Regions from separate parts of the Pseudomonas sp. Pme6b genome, predicted to be linked through region 2. Evidence: predicted binding sites of a transcription regulator. Region 2 holds the regulator's gene; each other region holds the start of a gene.
The links. Region 2 encodes FliA, which starts transcription of late flagellar genes. Its sites were predicted from a motif close to CTAAAGTTTNNNNNNNNNNNGCCGNTAA; they were not measured.
Positions count from the first base shown of each region.

Region 1 (6,740 bases), 2.7 Mb from region 2:
TTTCGCGTACTCGCTGGGTCAGGCCCGAGCCACCGTGCTGGCGGGTGTTCCACTCGTCCATTTTCGCCAGCGTTTCGTCACTCTGGTGCACAGCGATCACCGGGCCTTCGGCCAGGGTGTTCAGCTCGCTATCAGTGATGATCGTGGCCATTTCGATGATGACATCGGTATCAGGGTCCAGACCGGTCATTTCCAGATCGATCCAGATCAGGTTCTGCTTGTTCTGCATGTGTCGACTCCTCAGCGTAGGCGCGCAGTTTAGCTCACCCTGCCGTGCTAGACTCCTGCCGATCAATCGTACTGCCTAATTCATCGGTTACATCACATCGGAACACCCATGGCCAAACGCCAACTCAATCGTCGTCAGAACTGGCGCATCGAAAAAATTCAGGGCGAGCGTGCTGCCCGCGCTGCAAAACGCGAGTCCGCTACGCTTGAAACACTGGAAGGCGGCGACCTCGGCCCCGAACAGACCGGCCTTGTGATTGCTCACTTCGGTGTACAGGTCGAAGTCGAGGCTCAGGAAGGCGAAGCAAGCGGTCAGGTCTTCCGCTGCCACCTGCGCGCCAACCTGCCGGCACTGGTCACGGGTGATCGCGTTGTATGGCGCGCCGGCAATCAGGGCATTGGCGTCATCGTTGCGCAACTGCCCCGCACCACCGAACTGCGCCGCCCGGACTCACGTGGCCAGCTCAAGCCTGTGGCTGCCAACGTCGATCTGATCGTGATCGTGTTCGCGCCCATGCCCGAGCCACATGCCAACCTGATTGACCGCTATCTGGTGGCCGCCGAGCATGCCGGGATTCGTCCGCTGCTGCTGCTCAACAAGGCTGACCTGATCGACGAACAGAACGCGCCCGCGCTCAATGCGTTGCTGGCGGTCTACCGCACACTGGGTTACCCGGTGCTGGAAGTGTCGGCGCATCATGGCGATGGCATGCAGACACTGCAAAGCCAGCTTGATGGCCACATCAGTGTGTTCGTTGGCCAGTCCGGCGTCGGCAAGTCTTCGTTGGTCAACAGCCTGCTGCCGGAAACGGATACCCGGGTCGGGCCGTTGTCCGAAGTCTCCGGCCAGGGCACACACACCACCACAACCGCCCGCCTGTTCCACTTTCCGCGTGGCGGCGATCTGATCGACTCACCGGGTATCCGCGAATTCGGCCTGGGGCATGTCAGCCGTGCAGACGTAGAAGCTGGCTTCATCGAATTCAACGACCTGATCGGCACGTGCCGCTTTCGCGACTGCAAGCATGACCGCGAACCGGGCTGCGCCCTGCTCAAGGGGCTTGAAGATGGCCGCGTGCAGCAACAGCGCATGAACAGCTACCGTTCGATCATTGCCAGCCTGCCGCAAGACAGTTACTGAGCACCGAACGCCGCACACAAAAACGCCGCGATGATCGCGGCGTTTCTGTATCGGTTGCAGCTCAGTTCTGGGCTGGCTCGACCCGCAACTTGCCATCGTCAAAGATATTCAGCTTCTGCCGGATCTCGTGAGGCTGGGCGTATGCCCGTGGGTCTGGCGGTGCCCCGACCGAAGCACCCGGAGCAGCGGGAGTAGCAGGAGTAGCAGGAGTAGCAGGAGCGGCGGGCGCAGGTTTGGACTGAGGCGCACCACCGGAGTTCTGGTCGCCTTCGATACGCTGCTGAGCCTTTTTGGTCAAAACCACAATGTCGATGCGGCGGTTGACCGGATTGGTCGGGTTCTCGTGATCATAAAGAGCTGACGAGGCATAACCCACCACCCTGGCCACCTGTGAGTCCGGATAGGTACCGGCCACTAGCGCACGACGTGCAGCATTGGCGCGGTTGGCCGACAGTTCCCAGTTACCGAATCCGCCGTTGCCTACAAAAGGTGTCGCGTCGGTATGACCGCTGATGCTGATCTTGTTCGGCACGCTTTTGATGGTGTCAGCCATTGCCAGCAGGATGTCTTCGAAATAAGGCTTGAGACGTGCGCTGCCCGAGTCGAACATCGGCCGGTTGTCAGCGTCCATGATCTGGATACGCAAACCGTCCTGGGTGATCTCGAACAGAATCTGGTCCTTGAATTTCTGCAGTTGCGGGTTTTCCTCGACCTTGTTCTGCAGCTCTTGCAACAGCATCTCCAGACGCTCCTGCTCGACCTCTTCAGCTTTGGTCTCGGAAGTCTCGGCCTCAAGGGGCACGGTGTCAGGTGACGGCGTGGTCTTGACCTCAGGGTTCAGCGTCTGATTCGGCGACATCTCGGGCGAGCCGCCCAGGTCGATCACATACGGCGAACCGCTGTCCGAAAAACCGACCGGGTCCTTGAAGTAACCGGCCACCGCGAGCAACTGTTCGGGCGTGGCAGAAGACATCAGCCACAGCACCAGAAAGAACGCCATCATCGCCGTCGCGAAGTCGGCAAACGCGATTTTCCAGGCACCGCCGTGATGTCCGCCACCAAAGCGCTTTACGCGCTTGATGATAATCGGCTGATTATTTTCCATGACTTAGCGACCGCGAACCGCTTGTTCCAGCTCGCTGAAGCTGGGGCGATGCAGCGGGTAGAGAACCTTGCGGCCAAATTCGACGGCCAGCGAAGGCGGCATGCCGGAGGCCGACGCCACCAGCGACGCCTTGATGCTCTCATAGACGTTCATTTCTTCCTTGGCATCATGGGCAAGGCAGGTGGCCAACGGACCGAAGAAACCGTATGCCGCAAGAATACCGAAGAAGGTACCTACCAGCGCCGCACCTACGTGCATGCCGATTGCAGCCTTGTCGCCCGACCCCAGCGACGCCATGGTCACCACGATACCGAGTACCGCCGCCACGATACCGAAGCCAGGCATACCGTCGGCGATACCGGTAATGGCATGGGATGGATGCTCGAGCTCTTCTTTCATGCTCAGCAGTTCCATGTCGAACAAGCCTTCCAGCTCGTGAGGAGCCATGTTGCCGGACGACATGATGCGCAGGTAGTCGCAGATGTACGCGGTCATGCGCTCATCTTTCAGCACACCAGGGTATTTGGCGAAGATCGGGCTGGAGGCGGCGTCTTCGATATCCCCTTCAATCGCCATCATGCCTTCACGGCGGCTCTTGTTGAGGATTTCGTACACCAGCCCCAGCACCTCAAGGTAATAGGCGTGTGTGAAGCGCGAACCGAACATCTTCAGCGACTTCTTGAACACGTGCATGGTCATGTAGCCAGGGTTGGCCTGGAGGAACGCGCCCAGTGCAGCACCGCCGATGATCAAGACCTCGTAGGGCTGGAATAGCGCCATGATCTTGCCATGGGACAGCACATATCCGCCGAGGACACTCGCGATAACGACAATGATGCCGATAATTTTAGCCATAGGAAAAAATACTTTACTGAGTCGGGTTCAGGGACAGTCCGGAAGTTCTTGAATCTCTTCTTCTCCTTATCGGCCTAACTGGGCCAGACTATAGCCGGTTCTTTTGAAAAACCCATTTATCCGCCTCCATAAAAGGAGGAAAATGGCCTCAGCGTCCCGTACGCTGGCGGTTTCCCAGCTCAGATAATCAGCCGCACAGGCCATCGAATGTCGACAGCACACGCAGCACATCATCTCGTTCCGAAAACGCTGGATGCCTGGGTCAAGCTGCTTGACGGCATCGCGTTACCGGTCCCTGCCGTCAATCATGGGCACGTTCGCGCAGCATTGAACGACAGTCGCCGCTCACTGCGTGAAATCGCTGAAATGATGCAGGAAAGCCCCGCACTGGTATTGAGTGTGATGCGCGAGGCCAACCATCACACCCACGGTTTGACCGAGCAGGCCGAGAGCCTCGAGATTGCGATCAACCGTCTGGGGCTGGCGCGTACTGAAATCCTTCTGGGCCGCTTGCCAGCCAAGCCGCCCGAGGAAATTCCCGCGGTCTATCGCCAATTGATTCTGGTCAGCCAGCACGCCACACAACAGGCCAACGGGTTGTTTGCCAGTCGCCTTGCACGACTCTGGCAAGACATCCATATGGGCAGCCTGCTTTTCCTCTCCCCCCTTTGGCCGATGGCGCTGGCCTATCCGAAGCTGCTCGAAGAGCTGGAGTTGCGGGTTATCCACAAGGGCCATTCCAGCCTTGCAGTGGAAAAAGAGCTGTTCGGCGTCAATCTGCTGGAGCTGTGCCTGGCACTCGCCGAATTCTGGCGCCTGCCGATCTGGGTCACGCGCGGTTATAAGTTGCTGATCAACGAGCGACGCGATCTGGCCAAGGTGCTGCGCATCGCCCGCGAAGAACACAGCCCGCTGCAACAGCAACAACTCATGGACGCCGACCCCAACCTGCGGCGCTGGCTGAACCAGCCAGCCAATACTGTTTTGCTGGGTAACGGCCTGGCGCTGGCGGCGCAACATGCCTGGAACAGCCCGCATTGCCTGCGCTGGGAACGGCTGACCAGCCTTTACCTGCAACAGTCGATCAGCGAAGTGCAGCAGCAGGCGCATCAAAACGCTGCCAGCAGCGCGCGTATTCATGCGGAAAAAGACCTCTGGCACCCGGCCGAATCGCTGATCTGGCCTTGGGATGCGCGCCGTGTAAGGCGCGACAACGAACCAGCGCCACCGCCATCGGCCGACGCCCTGCAGCTATGGCGCAAGCACTGCGCCGAGCTGCTGCAGGACCCCAGCCCGTTCATCAACGCCATGCACTTGACCACCTCGGCCCGCGACGCGTTCATGTCGTGCGGTATGGAGCGGGTCATGCTGCTGATGCTGGACAAGACCTCGACCGTACTGCGCGTCAATCAGATGGCCGGACTGCCGGCCGAAACCGCCTCCTTGCAGCTGTTCATCAAGGAAAGCACCGTGTTGCAACGCTTGCTGACCCAGCCGACGCAGTTGCGCATGACCCCCGCGAACAACGCGCAGTTTGCCGTCCTGCTGCCCGCGCCACTGAAAACCCTGTTCAGTGGCCAGCACTGGCTTATTCGCTCGCTGAGCAACAACGGTAAAGTCATGCTGCTGGTGGTCGCCGACCAGGGTGGTGGGGCCTTGTCGGAAATTTCCGTCCAGGCATTCGGAAAAACCGCGCAATGTATTGAAAGGGCACTTGGCATCTTTAGTCATCGCAAAGCGTGAGGCCTGGCGTACAATTCGCCTCTTTCCTTTCATCGGAGGCTGCAAATGTCCGCATTCACTGGCTTGTCGCTGGTCATCGAACCCAACGATCTGCTTGAGCGTCTAGACGCCCCGGAACTGATCCTCGTGGATCTGACCAGCAGCGCTCGCTACGAAGCCGGGCACATTCGCGGCGCACGCTTTGTCGATCCGAAACGTACGCAACTGGGCAAGCCTCCTGCGCCTGGCCTACTGCCCGACACTGCCGATCTGCAGCAGCTGTTCGGCGAGCTGGGCCACAACCCTGATGCAGTCTATGTCGTCTACGATGACGAAGGCGGTGGCTGGGCCGGGCGTTTTATCTGGCTGCTGGATGTCATCGGCCATCACCGTTATCACTATCTGGATGGCGGCGTGCTGGCCTGGGAAGCGCAATCGCTGCCGTTGAGCACAGAGGTTGCGCCCGTTGCAGGCGGCCCGGTCACGCTGACGCTGCACGACGAACCTACCGCCACACGCGAATACCTGCAAAGCCGTCTGGGTGCCGCCGACCTGGCAATCTGGGACGCTCGCGGCCCTACCGAGTATTCGGGCGAAAAAGTAGTCGCGGCCAAGGGCGGACACATACCCGGCGCAGTCAATTTCGAATGGACTGCGGGCATGGACAAGGCACGCAACCTGCGTATTCGTCAGGACATGCCAGAGATTCTTCGCGACCTGGGCATAACGCCCGACAAGGAAGTGATCACCCATTGCCAGACTCACCACCGCTCGGGCTTCACCTATCTGGTGGCGAAAGCGCTGGGCTACCCAAGGGTCAAGGCCTATGCCGGCTCGTGGGGTGAATGGGGCAATCACCCGGAGACACCGGTAGAACTTCCGGAAGTGGCCGCCGCGCCCGCCCAGGCAGTCGAGGTTGCGCAACCCGTCGCGCCTGCGCAGCCAGCACCAGCCGAAACCGTCGAACCTGTCCGCTCTAGCGAACCGCGACAGGCCTCGCAGAAATATTCAGGACACTCATCCTCAGGACCTTCAATGAAAGACCGCTTGTTCATCATCAGCCAGTACCTGCTGCCGCACCACCTGCTGTCCCGACTGGCAGGCTGCGTTGCCGAATGCCGCGTACGCTGGTTCAAAAACGCTTTCACCGCGTGGTTTGCCCGCCGTTATCAAGTGGACATGTCGCAGGCCCTGGTCGAAGACCTGACGTCCTACGAGCACTTCAATGCGTTCTTCACCCGCGCATTGAAAGCCGACGCCCGCCCGCTCGATACCACGCCGAGCGCGATTCTTTCGCCAGCCGACGGCGCCATCAGCCAGTTGGGCCCTATCGACCACGGCCGGATCTTCCAGGCCAAGGGCCACAGCTTCAGCGTACTGGAACTGCTCGGCGGTGATCCCAAGCTGTCAGCGCCCTTCATGGGCGGCGAGTTCGCAACCGTCTACCTGTCGCCAAAGGACTATCACCGCGTCCACATGCCACTGGCTGGCACGCTGCGTGAAATGGTCTACGTGCCGGGCCGCATCTTCTCGGTCAACCAGACCACGGCTGAAAACGTACCCGAGCTGTTCGCCCGTAACGAGCGAGTGGTCTGCCTGTTCGACACCGAGCGCGGACCAATGGCAGTGGTGCTGGTCGGCGCGATGATCGTGGCGTCGGTCGAGACGGTATGGGCCGGGCTGGTCACG
Region 1 is NZ_CM176704.1:658,519-665,258, reverse strand. Features, by position in the region: gene orn (oligoribonuclease) at 1-229, opposite strand, end outside; gene rsgA (small ribosomal subunit biogenesis GTPase RsgA) at 338-1,369, shown strand; gene motB (flagellar motor protein MotB) at 1,431-2,474, opposite strand; gene motA (flagellar motor stator protein MotA) at 2,478-3,329, opposite strand; gene AC4ANE_RS02920 (HDOD domain-containing protein) at 3,537-5,072, shown strand; partial or broken gene AC4ANE_RS02915 (rhodanese-like domain-containing protein) at 5,118-5,930, shown strand; gene asd (archaetidylserine decarboxylase) at 6,087-6,740, shown strand, end outside.
Region 1: a site for FliA is predicted at 3,396-3,423, ahead of motA (flagellar motor stator protein MotA). Genes of this name have one in related genera too.

Region 2 (6,740 bases):
CAATACCGGGGTGGGGATACGCTGCATGATATGACGAACTGCCGTAATGCCATCCATCATCGGCATTTCGTAGTCCATGGTGATGACATCAGGTTTGAGCGCCAGCGCCTGCTCAATCGCTTCCTTGCCGTTGGTGGCGGTGCCAACCACTACAATGTTGGGGTCCGAAGAAAGAATTTCCGTAACACGGCGGCGGAAAAAACCGGAATCATCCACCACCAGGACCTTGACTGCCATAAACACTCCAATAGGTGTTGCAGGCAGCCAGGCTGCCCGCACCCCCGGGTTCAGATACGCCGTGCGGCGTAACGCTTGAGCATGCTGGGTACATCGAGAATCAAGGCGATGCGACCGTCACCGGTGATGGTGGCGCCCGACATGCCTGGCGTACCTTGCAGCATCTTGCCCAGCGGTTTGATAACCACTTCTTCCTGGCCGACCAGTTGATCGACAACGAAGCCGATGCGCTGGGTGCCGACCGTCAGGATCACGACGTGCCCTTCTCGCTGCTCTTCATGAGCCGCCGAACTGACCAGCCAGCGCTTGAGATAGAACAGCGGCAAGGCTTTGTCACGTACGATCACCACTTCCTGACCGTCAACCACGTTGGTAGTGGACAGGTTCAGGTGGAAGATTTCGTTGACGTTGACCAACGGGAAGGCAAAAGCCTGGTTGCCCAGCATCACCATCAGGGTCGGCATGATCGCCAGGGTCAACGGGACCTTGATGACAATCTTGGAACCCTGGCCCTTGGTCGAGTAGATGTTGATCGAGCCGTTGAGCTGGGAGATCTTGGTTTTAACCACGTCCATGCCCACACCGCGACCTGACACATCGGAAATCTCGGTCTTGGTCGAGAAGCCCGGTGCAAAGATCAGGTTGTAGCAATCGGTGTCGCTCAACCGATCGGCTGCATCCTTGTCCATGACACCACGTTTGACCGCAATCGAGCGCAACACGTTGGGGTCCATACCCTTGCCGTCATCGGAAATCGACAGCAGGATATGGTCGCCTTCCTGCTCTGCCGAAAGAATTACCTTGCCGCCGCGGGACTTGCCCGAGGCTTCGCGTTCTTCCGGCGTTTCGATACCGTGGTCGACCGCGTTGCGCACCAAGTGGACCAGCGGGTCGGCAAGCGCCTCTACGAGGTTCTTGTCGAGGTCGGTTTCTTCGCCGACCAGTTCCAGATTGATCTCTTTCTTGAGCTGGCGAGCCAGGTCACGTACCAGACGCGGGAAGCGACCAAAGACTTTCTTGATCGGCTGCATACGGGTCTTCATGACCGCGGTCTGCAGGTCGGCAGTGACCACATCCAGGTTCGAAACCGCCTTGGACATGGCTTCATCGCCGCTGTTGAGACCCAGACGCACCAGGCGGTTACGTACCAGCACCAGCTCGCCGACCATGTTCATGATCTCGTCCAGTCGGGCGGTATCCACACGAACCGTGGTTTCGGCTTCAGTCGCAACCGGCTTTTCACCAGTGGGCGCAGGAGCGCGTGCAGGTGCTGGAGCAGGCTTGGCGGGCTCGGCCTTTGCCGCAGGTGCAGGCGCCGCAGCAGGCTTGGCAGCCGGTGGCGGAGCAGCAGCTATGGCAGTTGCCGGAGCAGGTGCCTTGGCAACGACCGCATCAGGCTCGAACTTGCCTTTGCCATGCAGTTCGTCGAGCAGGCTTTCAAATTCGTGATCGGTAATTTCGTCCGATGCCGCTGCAGCAGAGGGTGCCTTGGCAGCAACGGCCGCAGGTGCAGGTGCAGGTGCAGGTGCAGGTGCAGCAGCAGCCGTAGCGGCTATGGCACCGTCAAACGAGCCCTTGCCATGCAGTTGATCAAGCAAGGCTTCGAATTCGTCGTCGGTGATTTCATCGCCGGCAGGCGCTGCACCCTTGCTCTGTGCAGCAGGTGCCGGGGCTGGAGCGGCTACAGCATCGGCCGCAAACTTGCCCTTGCCATGCAACTGATCAAGCAGGGATTCAAATTCCTGATCGGTAATTTCATCGCGAGCTGGCGCAACCGCAGGTGCCGCTGATGGTGCCGCAGACACCGGACTGGTGCCGTGCAGCGAATCGAGCAGTTGCTCGAACTCATCATCGGTAATGTCATCGCTGGCCGCTTGCTCGGCAACCGGAGCCGGAGCCTCGGCTTCAACCACCGGCTCGGGCTCGGGCGCTGCGACTTCGTCGGCAGATTGTGGCTCGGCCAGTCGCGAAAGCGCAGCCAGCAGTTCTGGCGTCGCCGCAGTTACGTCAGTCCGTTCACGTACCTGACCGAACATGCTGTTGACGGTGTCCAGAGCTTCCAGGACCACATCCATCAGTTCGGAATCAACGCGACGCTCACCCTTGCGAAGAATGTCGAACACGTTTTCGGCGATGTGGCAGCACTCCACCAGCTCATGGAGCTGGAGGAAGCCGGCGCCCCCTTTTACAGTGTGAAAACCGCGAAAAATTGCATTGAGCAGATCAGCATCATCCGGTCGGCTTTCCAGCTCGACCAATTGCTCTGACAACTGCTCCAGAATTTCGCCGGCCTCTACCAGAAAATCCTGAAGGATTTCTTCATCGGCGCCGAAGCTCATGGGGTGCTCCCTAAAATTAACCGTCAACAGATCTTAGAAGCCGAGGCTCGATAGCAGATCGTCTACATCATCCTGTCCGGATACGACGTCTTCACGTTTATCGGCATGAATCTGCGGACCTTCACCCTTGGCGAGATGTTTTTTAGGATCTTTTTCAGCAAGGATGGATTCTTCGTCATGTTCGATGCCTGCGAAGCGATCGACATGGCTGGCCATGAGCACCAGTTTGAGCAGATTGCTCTCGACTTCCGTAACCAATTGCGTCACGCGCTTGATAACCTGCCCCGTAAGGTCCTGGTAATCCTGGGCAAGCAAAATATCGTTGAGATGCCCGGAAACCCTATCTGCCTCCTGCTCGGTGCGCGTCAGAAAACCATCGACCCGCTTGGCCAGCTCACGGAATTCTTCAGCACCGATTTCGCGGCGCATGAAACGCCCCCAGTCGTCACTCAATGCCTTGGCATCGGAGCTCAGACCGCTCATGAGCGGTGTGCTTTCCTCGACCAGGTCCATAGTGCGGTTGGCCGCATTCTCGGTCAGCCTCACCACATACGACAGGCGTTCGGTCGCGTCGGTGATCTGCGACACTTCCTCGGCTTGAGGCATGTGCGGATCAATATGAAAGTTGACGATTGCACTGTGCAGCTCACGAGTCAGCTTGCCCACTTCCTGATAAAGGCCGCGGTCGCGTGTCTGGTTGAGTTCATGGATCAGCTGCACAGCGTCACCGAAGCGGCCCTTTTCAAGGCTGGTGACGAGTTCCTGCGCGTGTCTCTTTAAGGTCGACTCAAAGTCGGCCATCGAATCATTGTTATCCATAGCGCCCTCGCGGCATGCATCAGCTATTGACGCGTTCAAAGATCTTTTCGATCTTCTCTTTAAGCGCTTGAGCCGTGAATGGCTTGACTACATAACCGTTCACCCCGGCCTGGGCAGCTTCAATGATCTGCTCACGCTTCGCTTCGGCAGTAACCATCAGTACAGGAAGGCTCTTGAGACGCTCGTCCGCACGGACCTGACGCAACAAGTCGATACCGGTCATGCCAGGCATGTTCCAGTCCGTCACCAGAAAGTCAAAGGCACCGCTCTGCAGCATCGGCAATGCGGTCAGACCGTCATCCGCTTCAGATGTGTTGGTAAATCCCAGATCACGCAACAGATTCTTGATGATCCGCCGCATCGTTGAGAAGTCATCAACGATGAGGATTTTCATGTTCTTGTCCAATTCGACCTCCAAGCAGTCTTTAACGCGTTCAGCACCTGAACACGCTGTTCACTCAATACTGGCACAGCACACCCCCAGCTATACGAAACGACGACGGGCTTGGCACAACGACAGTCAAGACTGCGACTAAAGCCCATCGAGACATTGCCCGACAGGCCCTTGCCTCGTCTATCCTGCTACCACGTAACGCTTTGCACAGCCGGCATGCAGACAACGCACGACAAACGTCGCGCACTGCCGTCAACGCGCTCGCCACTCCCCCAAACGCCCCCGCAAACGAGCTGCGCACTGGCTGTGTAACTGACTGACCCGAGATTCGCTGACCCCAAGAACCTCTCCGATTTCCTTGAGGTTCAGCTCTTCGTCGTAGTACAGCGCCAACACCAGACGCTCACGCTCTGGCAAATTGGCAATTGCATCGGCCAACGCTGCCTGGAAGCGCTCGTCTTCCAGGTCGCGCGACGGCTCAAGCGAACCGCTTGCGCCATCCTCATGCAGCCCTTCGTGATCGCCGTCCTGAAGCAGGTCGTCGAAACTGAAGAGGCGGCTGCCCAAGGTGTCATTCAAAATCCCGTAATAATCATCAAGACTCAACTGGAGTTCGGCCGCAACCTCGTGATCTTTAGCGTCACGGCCGGTTTTAGCTTCAATTGCACGAATTGCGTCACTGACCATTCGGGTATTGCGGTGCACTGAGCGTGGTGCCCAGTCGCCCTTGCGCACTTCATCCAGCATCGCACCACGAATGCGAATGCCGGCGTAGGTCTCGAAACTCGCACCTTTGGTTGAATCATATTTGGTGGAGACTTCAAGCAGACCGATCATGCCAGCCTGGATCAGATCCTCGACCTGCACGCTGGCCGGCAAGCGCGCCAGCAGATGATAAGCGATACGCTTGACCAATGGCGCATAACGCTCGATCAACTCGTATTGCGAATTACGGGAAGCCTTGCTGTACATCTGGTAGCCGCTCGCAGTCATTGCACAGGCCCTGCACTGGTCTGGTGAACGAGTCGCTCAACGAAGAACTCGAGATGACCCCGCGGGTTGGCTGGCAGCGGCCAGGTATCAACCTTCTGGGCAATGGCCTTGAACGCCAGCGCACATTTGGATCGCGGGAATGCTTCGTAGACGGCGCGCTGTTTCTGTACGGCCTTGCGCACGCACTCGTCGTACGGCACGGCACCTACATACTGCAGCGCGACATCAAGAAAACGGTCCGTCACTTTGGTGAGTTTGGCGAACAGGTTGCGCCCTTCCTGCGGGCTCTGCGCCATGTTGGCCAGCACACGGAAGCGGTTCATGCCGTAGTCGCGGTTGAGCAGTTTGATCAGGGCGTAGGCATCGGTGATCGACGTGGGCTCGTCGCACACCACCAGCAACACTTCCTGAGCGGCGCGCACGAAGCTGACCACCGATTCGCCGATACCGGCAGCCGTGTCAATCACCAGCACATCAAGGTTGTCGCCAATCTCGCTGAACGCCTGGATCAGACCCGCATGCTGGGCCGGGGACAGATGCACCATGCTCTGGGTGCCAGAGGCGGCAGGCACGATACGCACCCCACCCGGCCCCTGCAACAGAACGTCGCGCAACTCGCAACGGCCCTCTATCACATCGGCAAGTGTACGTTTAGGCGTCAGCCCAAGCAGAACGTCGACATTGGCCAGACCCAGATCGGCGTCCAGCAGCATGACACGACGGCCAAGCTCGGCAAGGGCCAGTGAAAGATTCACTGACACGTTAGTCTTACCGACGCCACCTTTGCCACCGGTCACCGCGATAACCTGTACGGGATGCATGCTGCCCATGTTATTTCTTTACCTTGTCTTGCGTAGACCGAAACCACATCGAGGGCTGCACGTTCGCAAATGAACACCGCATGGCAGACCGTTGACGCAGGGACATTCCAATAATATCCATCACTTAACCCACTCTCTTGCCAGGGGTGTGATAGAGGTCAGCAAACATATCAGCCATCGCTTCCTCGCTCGGCTCATCCTGCATCTGCACACTCACCGCACGGCTCACCAGTTGATGACGACGCGGGGTGTGCAGGTCGTCAGGAATACGGGGTCCGTCCGTGAGGTAGGCCACAGGTAATTCATGACTGATCGCCAGGCTCAGGACTTCGCCAAGGCTGGCTGTTTCATCAAGCTTGGTCAGAATGCATCCGGCCAGGCCACAACGCTTGTAACTGTGATAAGCAGCGGTCAGCACCTGCTTCTGGCTGGTGGTCGCCAGTACCAGGTAGTTACGCGACTTGATGCCACGCCCTGCCAGACTTTCCAGTTGCATGCGCAGCGCGGGATCGCTGGCTTGCAGCCCGGCGGTATCGATCAACACCACGCGCTTGCGCAGCAGCGGCTCCAGCGCCTGGACCAGCGACTGGCCAGGATCGACATGGGTAACCGGCACGTTGAGGATGCGCCCAAGGGTCTTGAGCTGCTCCTGTGCGCCGATGCGGAAACTGTCCATGCTGACCAGAGCGATATTCTGCGGACCGTACTTCAACACGTAACGTGCCGCCAGCTTGGCCAGCGTGGTGGTCTTGCCCATGCCGGCAGGCCCGACCATGGCAATGACTCCACCCTCTTCTAGCGGCTCGATGTCCGGCACGGCAATCATGCGCGCCAAATGGGCCAGCAACATGCGCCAGGCCTGACGAGGCTCGTCAATCTCCGGGATCATCGACAGCAGATCGCGCGACAGCGGGCCGGACAAACCGACACGTTGCAGGCGGCGCCACAGATTGGCCTGCTGCGGACGACTGCCCTGCAGCTGGTTCCAGGCCAGGGAGCCAAGCTGGACTTCCAGCAGCTCGCGCAAGCCGTTCAATTCGGAGCGCATCGAATCATAGGCGCGCTGGCCGACAGCAGGCTCTGCGGGCGCAGGCGGCGTGTACGCGAATGGTCGTGGCGGCTCTTCGAGCGTCGGCT
Region 2 is NZ_CM176704.1:4,029,703-4,036,442, forward strand. Features, by position in the region: gene AC4ANE_RS18220 (protein-glutamate methylesterase/protein-glutamine glutaminase) at 1-237, opposite strand, end outside; gene AC4ANE_RS18225 (chemotaxis protein CheA) at 288-2,576, opposite strand; gene AC4ANE_RS18230 (protein phosphatase CheZ) at 2,610-3,395, opposite strand; gene AC4ANE_RS18235 (chemotaxis response regulator CheY) at 3,415-3,789, opposite strand; gene fliA (RNA polymerase sigma factor FliA) at 4,042-4,782, opposite strand; gene fleN (flagellar synthesis regulator FleN) at 4,779-5,612, opposite strand; gene flhF (flagellar biosynthesis GTPase FlhF) at 5,728-6,740, opposite strand, start outside.

Region 3 (6,740 bases), 1.3 Mb from region 2:
CGCACCACACCGGCGAGCGAATTGCAGAAACGCGAATTGCAGAAACGTAAGGGGTATGTCGAGAATTTTCTCGGTGACTTCGTCGTGCCATGGCCCTCGACCGACGCGGAGCTGGCACCGGATGTCTATCCGCTGGACAACGCCGGAAATCGCCTCGATTACACCCACTTTTCAATCACCATGTCGCGCAGTCGGCGTCTTGCTCTGTATGTCGGTGTCAATATCGACGGTGCCAGCAGCGTCGAGGTCAAGCGTGGCAAGGATTCGTGGTCTTTTGATGGCAGGCTGCCTGCCGAGGCGCAGATCGGCGAAAGCCTGTACGCCGACAATCTGCTGGATCGCGGTCATCTGGTCAGGCGTCAGGCCCCTAATTGGGGCAAGGAAGCCGAAACGGCCAACAGCGATACCTTTCACTTCACCAACTGCTCACCGCAGATGGCCGCCTTCAATCAGAAGACATGGCTGGAACTTGAGGACTACATCCTTGAGAACACGCGACGCTGGAAATCCCGGGTAACCGTTTTCAGCGGGCCGGTGCTGCGCGAAGACGACCGCAACTACCGCAACCTCAAGATCCCTTCGGCATTCTGGAAGGTCGTGGCGTTTCTTGGCGACGACGGCAAACCTTCAGCCAGTGCCTACATGATCGACCAGAGCAGCGAGCTGGGTAAGCTGGAGATCGTATTCGGTCCACTCAGAACCTGGCAGCGCAGCGTCCTGCAGATCGAAAAACTCACTGGCATCAGCTTCGGCGACCTGGCCAGCTACGATGGTTTCTCCAACGAAGAGCGCCTGACCGGCACACGCATCGAAGCACAGATTCGCGGGCCGCAGGATATCCGGTTATAGCGCGTTATAGACAAGCCCTGAGATGCCGTAGAGTGGGCTTGTGCCCGGAAAGCATGGAGCTTCCGGGCTAATTGAAACAACGCTGAGCGCTCCGCGTGCGGTTCACTGGAAAGACAGTCAGCCCACACCGCGGCCCTATTCGAACTGCTGGCGATTCTCCGGGGTGATGAGTTTGAACGGTACCCAAATGACCGGAGATGCCAGTGTTTCGCCACGCGCCATGCTCAGCGCGGCATCTACTGCGCGGTTGGCCTGGCCGACCGCATCCTGAAACACGCTGACGGCCATCTTGCCCTCGGCCATCAGCTTCAAGCCGTCCGGGGTGCCGTCGATGCCGCCCACCAGATAATCCCTGGCATTCTTTCCGGCCTTCTCCAGCCCCATGATCGCACCGATCGCCATTTCGTCGTTGTTAGCCGCGACGATAGAGAAGTCCACACCCTGCTTGACCCAGTCAATCACGATTGTCGCGGCCTGGCTGCGCTCCCAGTTGCCGATTTTCTTCTGCACGACCTTCATGTTCGGGTACTTTGCGACCACCTTTTCCACGTCCTCGGTGCGCATGACCGACGACTTGTTACTCGGATCACCCACCAGAATCACCACGTTACCCTTGTAACCGGCACGACGGGCCAGCTCTTCCATTTGCAAAGTGCCGGACTCCAGTTCGTCAGAGCCGACAAATGCCGTCAGCGCAGGCCACTTGGCCGGTTCCGGATTGCGGTTGACGAATACCAGCGGAACCTTGGCCTCATTGGCCAGGCGCATCATTTCCGCTGCGCTTTTGCCGTTCACCATCGCGACAACGATGGCGTCGACTTTCGAATTGACCAGATTGCGGAATTGACGCATCTGCAGCTCGACGTCGTCCTGACCGTTCTCCATGAAGATGTCGGCATCCAGCAGCGCCACCTGCTTTTCCACCCCGTGGCGCAGAATGGTCTGAAAATTGTCGTTGTACTTGGCCATACCCACGCCGATCAATGGCGTGGCCGCCTGTGCCAGGCCCGCGACCAGCAGGCTTGCACTCAGGGAAATCGATAACCACTGTTTCATGTTCTGACTCCCGGGCATCAAACGCTGAAATGATGGAGCAGCTCGCGCTGATCCCTGGCCATTTTCGACAGGTCCTGACTGCTGCTCGCAGACTGTTCGGCACCGTCGGCGGCCTGCTGGGCAGAATCGTTGATGTGCGTGACCATGCGACTGGTTTCCTGCACCGTTGCGCTTTGCTGCTCGGTGGCAGCTGCGATCTGGATATTCATGTCGCGAATCGTGTCCACCGCCTCGCCCATTTCCACCAGCAACTGGTCGGCACCGGAAGCCAGCGTCACGCAGTGATTGGACTGGATCTGGCTTTCGTTCATCACCTGCACAGCAGAGTGGATCTTGCTCTGCATCTGGCCGATCATTTCCTGAATCTCGCTGGTAGAGGTCTGGGTGCGACTGGCCAGCGAGCGTACTTCATCGGCCACCACCGCAAAGCCCCTGCCCTGCTCGCCAGCGCGTGCCGCTTCGATGGCCGCGTTGAGCGCCAGCAGGTTGGTCTGCTCGGCAATGGTACGAATGGCATCGACAATACCGTCAATGTTTTGCCCGTACTTCTGCAGCTCGTCGGTGACCGCAGACGCCTTGTTGACCTGTTCAGCCTGCTGACGAATGTTGACGATGGTTTCAGCCACGCGCTTCTGCACCTTGTTGGTCAGTTCGCTGGTGCTGTCCACCGCGCCACGCGTATCCTGAGCACGACGGGCCACTTCTTCCACGGTGCTTTCCATTTCATTCATGGCCGACGCGGCAGAATTGAGACGGTCTTTCTGCTCGTCGACCACGCGGGTGGTCTGCTCACTGATCTGGGCGTTCTGACTGGCAGTCAACGCCAGGGTGTCGGCAGAGCCGATCAACTGCCGAAACGTCTGTTGCAACGACTGGGTGAACTCATTGAGGTAACCGCCCAGCTCGCCGAACTCGTCGCGACGGCTGACATCGAAACGCACCCGCATGTCGCCGCTGGTGAGGGTCTTGAGCACCTCGCGAAACGCCGCCAATGGACGCCGAAGGCTGAACGCGACCCAGGTACCGATGACTGCCGCTGCAACTACCGCCAGCAGGCAAGCGATCAGCAGCAGGCTGAGGCTGGTGGCGATGGTCGAATCCGCACCCGCCTTGGCCTCGTTGGCCACCGCCAGTGACTGATTACCGAACTCGCCGATCTTGTCCAGTGTTGCCTGAAGCCGGGTTTCCGCCGCCTGGCGCTGTTTACCAACCTGCTCGGCGAGCGCCGCCTCCTGCCTGTAGGCCTGATAAACGCCGTCACTGCCGGTGAGGTCGTTGAGCAGGCGGTTGACCATCACACCAGCGATACGACCGCCGCGTGGATCTACTGCCGTGAGTTCGCGCGCCCGAGTACTGATTACCTCATCCTGCAGGTTGAGCACACGCTGCAAGGTCTGGATATCCGGCGTCGCCGCGTGGGCAGCCAGCCCCTCGTAGGATTTGCCGACTTCCAGCAACAGCTTTTCACCTGCGGCCACGTTATCCGCAGCCCCTGCACTGCGCTCGCGGGCAATGTAATCACGAAGATAACCGGTCAGTTGGGCGCCCTGGCTGCTGCTGTAGCCCTGCAATACCCGGCTCTGGAGTGACTGCAAAACGTGCTGTCGGTGACTGGCAATCAGAGTCTGCGCCTGTTCGGCATAAGCAGCGCTCAACTGACGCTGCTGATTCAGGTTGTCGCGCAGTTCAGCGCGATCGCCGATGTAGGCAGGCGTGCTGTCCAGCAACTGATTGAACCGGGCCATGCTGTCGTTGAAGGGCTGCTTGCCATCGTCAATCTGCTTGGGGTCATTGCTGACCAGAATCCCGAGCAGTGCCTGATTGGCGCGCAACACATGTACATAAAGCTCGCTCGCCGCCCTGCTCAAGGGTGCCGACTGCCCGGTAATGATGCTGATCCGGTCGCTTATGGAATGGGTGCTTTGGTAGCTGATACCTGCCATGGCGAGCAGCAGCACAACCAGCACGGCAAACCCACCGATCACTCGCTGAAGAATGGTCATGGCTATCCTCTTTTATTTTTATTGCGCCGAATCTGATCCGGGCCTGCGTAGAGAACGTCAGTCCGGAAAATGATCGGAGCTCAAGAGGGAATGTCGGCCGGGCGGAAGGCGACTTGAGGCATGGTTCACATTATTTTTATCGAAAAAAGGGCCGCCTGACCTGAAGAGTCACGCAGCCCTCTTACTACCCGAATGGAGATCAGCGGAAATGACGCGCTACCGCCTCCGGTGCATCGGGCACATCCATGTTGATCCTGCGCCATGCGGCCTGGGCGAAGCTGTATACCGAAAACGCGATCAGACCCAGCGCCACGATCAGTAGCACCAGACCACCGGCCGGCAGATCCTGCAAACCGTTGAGCGCATCCTTCATGCCAGGCGGGTGCATGGCCTTATAGCTGGAACCGCTTACGGCCAGCAACACTGCAATTTCGATAAACGCCACGCCGCGGGCGATCAGCCCGAAGCGCGACACCGGACGCACATATTTCATGACGTCTTCATCAGCCTCGAAATACTTCTCGAAGGACGCCTTGTAGCCCTTGATGATATGCACAATGCCCAGCGCCAGTGGCACCAGTGCCACGACGTAGACCAGCAGGTTGGAGTGATCCCAGGACAGAAGGGTTGCCAGCAGGTCCTTGGCCTGACCACCCGATGAGCCACCGGAGCTCTTGAGCCCACTGACCAGCAGGCCCAGCGCGAAAAACGCCAATGCCCCATAAGTAAAGCCGCCCACCAGAAGACCGCCACGAATCACCAGCCCCTTGAGTTCGCGGCCATGATGGTCCACATCACGCGTGGCCTGCAGCACACGCCATGCGGCGAACGCCAGTAGACCGACAATTACCACCCCGACCAGCACGCTGCCGAACGGCTGGCTCAACAAGGCTTCAAGACTGCTGTGGCTGTCGGCAGGCTGTGAAGATCCCTGCGCCGCCAGTACTGCGAACAAACCAATAATCAGATAAACAACACCACGGGCGGCATAACCGCCTCGTGCAAGTAGAACAAGGCCGCGTTGCGCCGACATAAATAACTATCCCTGAGAGTAATTACAGGAACAGACCCGGCATGTTCACAGGGGTTCGACCCGATTGACCCTTCAGGCAAACGTGGCGCCTCGCGTATTCACGAACACCGAGTAAAGTGAATGGCTGCTGGCCATGAACAGCCGATTGCCCTCTCGCCCGCCAAAGCAGACATTGGCGCAGCGCTCCGGCAAGCTGATATGGCCGATGGCATTGCCTTGAGGGTTGAACACTCGCACGCCGTCGAGTTTCTCCATATCGGCCTTGGGATCACCGTTACCGCCCCAGCCACACCACAGATTGCCGCTTTCGTCGCATTTGATGCCGTCGATGGCCGCGTAGTCCAGACCTTCGATGTGTTTACGCCGCTCGCCCAGCGTGCCATCTTCGTTGACCGCTATCGCCCAGATGAGGCCGTGGGGTTTGGCGCGCCCTTCGACCACATGCAAGGTTTTCTCGTCCGGCGAGAAGCACAAACCATTTGGATCTGCCAGATCATCGATAACCCTGGAGACCTTGCCGTTCGACGGGTCTATGCGATAGACGCCGAAGGGTTGCTCCTGCTTGACCTTTTGACCTTCATAGTTGCTTTCGGCCTGGAAGGTAGGATCGGTGAACCAGATAGACCCATCGCGTTTGCAGGCAATGTCGTTGGGCGAATTGAAAGGCTTGCCCTCGAAACTGTCGGCCAGCACGGTAATACGCCCGTTGTATTCGGTACGCGTCACCCGCCGTCCTTCGGTGGTGGTGCTCGACCCCTCACAGACCAGCAGCCTGCCCTGGCGATCGCGGCACATGCCATTGGAAAAGTTCGAATGCTCGCGGTACACCGACAGCTGACCCGTTACCTCGTCCCAGCGCATGATCCGATTGTTGGCGATATCGCTGACCAGCAAGTAGCGACCGTCTCCAATCCACACCGGCCCTTCGGCCCAACGCATGCCGCTGGCCAGCTTCTCGACGCTGGCATTGAATATTCGTATTTGGGTAAAGCTGTCATCCAGAACACTGACCAATGGGTCGGGGTAGCGCTGGAAAGACGCGGCAATGCGCCAATGGCGGCAACCGTGGCCGAAACAGCCAGTGATTGTTTCAGGAAGCCTCTACGGCTTTGGTCTGCGGTGGTGGTTAGGGGTGAGAAATCCATGGTGCGTCTCCTTGTTGTTATTTTTGGAACGGCGCCCGCCTTGCAGCCGCAAGGCATCCTACAAGATATCTTCAGTCACGACAGGGCTCTGGTAAACCTCCAATTCCCATGCCCTGCGTTTATCACCTTACTGATCTGAATCGACAAAGAGTTTTAGCCGCACCCCGTACAATAAATGTTGACGGCACCAACATCACCAATACCATTATGACAAGAAGCATGAACTCTCCATTTTCTCCGCCGATTATACCCAAAGCACTTGCAGCCGAAACATACATATCGAGGCCTGTTTCAGTTTGAAGCAGCCAGCCCATCAGGCCTAGCGCGACAAGCCATTTAGTGAGCAGCGCAGCCAACACTAAAATTAGCGTGCTCTTTGTGATGAGCTTCATTATTTTTTTCATTGAGATATCTCCACTATTCGCTAAAAGCAGACACATCTATTACGCCATAGTACTTCAGATTCGTCCCCGGAAGAATTTCGCCATGCTGACTGCGAAGAAAATTTTTAAGCTCATCGAATCCAATCTGAGAGTTAAGAGTGATACAGCCTTGGCTTATACCACGCGGCCCAACGGGATGAAGCCTAAACGCGCCTCGTCTTATGTTATCAATGGTTGTCTGATCATCAACCTCTCCATCATCTCTGTAAAG
Region 3 is NZ_CM176704.1:2,759,974-2,766,713, reverse strand. Features, by position in the region: gene AC4ANE_RS12565 (DNA/RNA non-specific endonuclease) at 1-849, shown strand, start outside; gene AC4ANE_RS12560 (substrate-binding domain-containing protein) at 985-1,905, opposite strand; gene AC4ANE_RS12555 (methyl-accepting chemotaxis protein) at 1,923-3,908, opposite strand; gene AC4ANE_RS12550 (DUF1206 domain-containing protein) at 4,108-4,941, opposite strand; partial or broken gene AC4ANE_RS12545 (SMP-30/gluconolactonase/LRE family protein) at 5,014-6,086, opposite strand; gene AC4ANE_RS12540 (hypothetical protein) at 6,209-6,478, opposite strand; partial or broken gene AC4ANE_RS12535 (DUF2778 domain-containing protein) at 6,504-6,740, opposite strand, start outside.
Region 3: a site for FliA is predicted at 3,999-4,026, ahead of AC4ANE_RS12555 (methyl-accepting chemotaxis protein). Genes of this name have one in related genera too.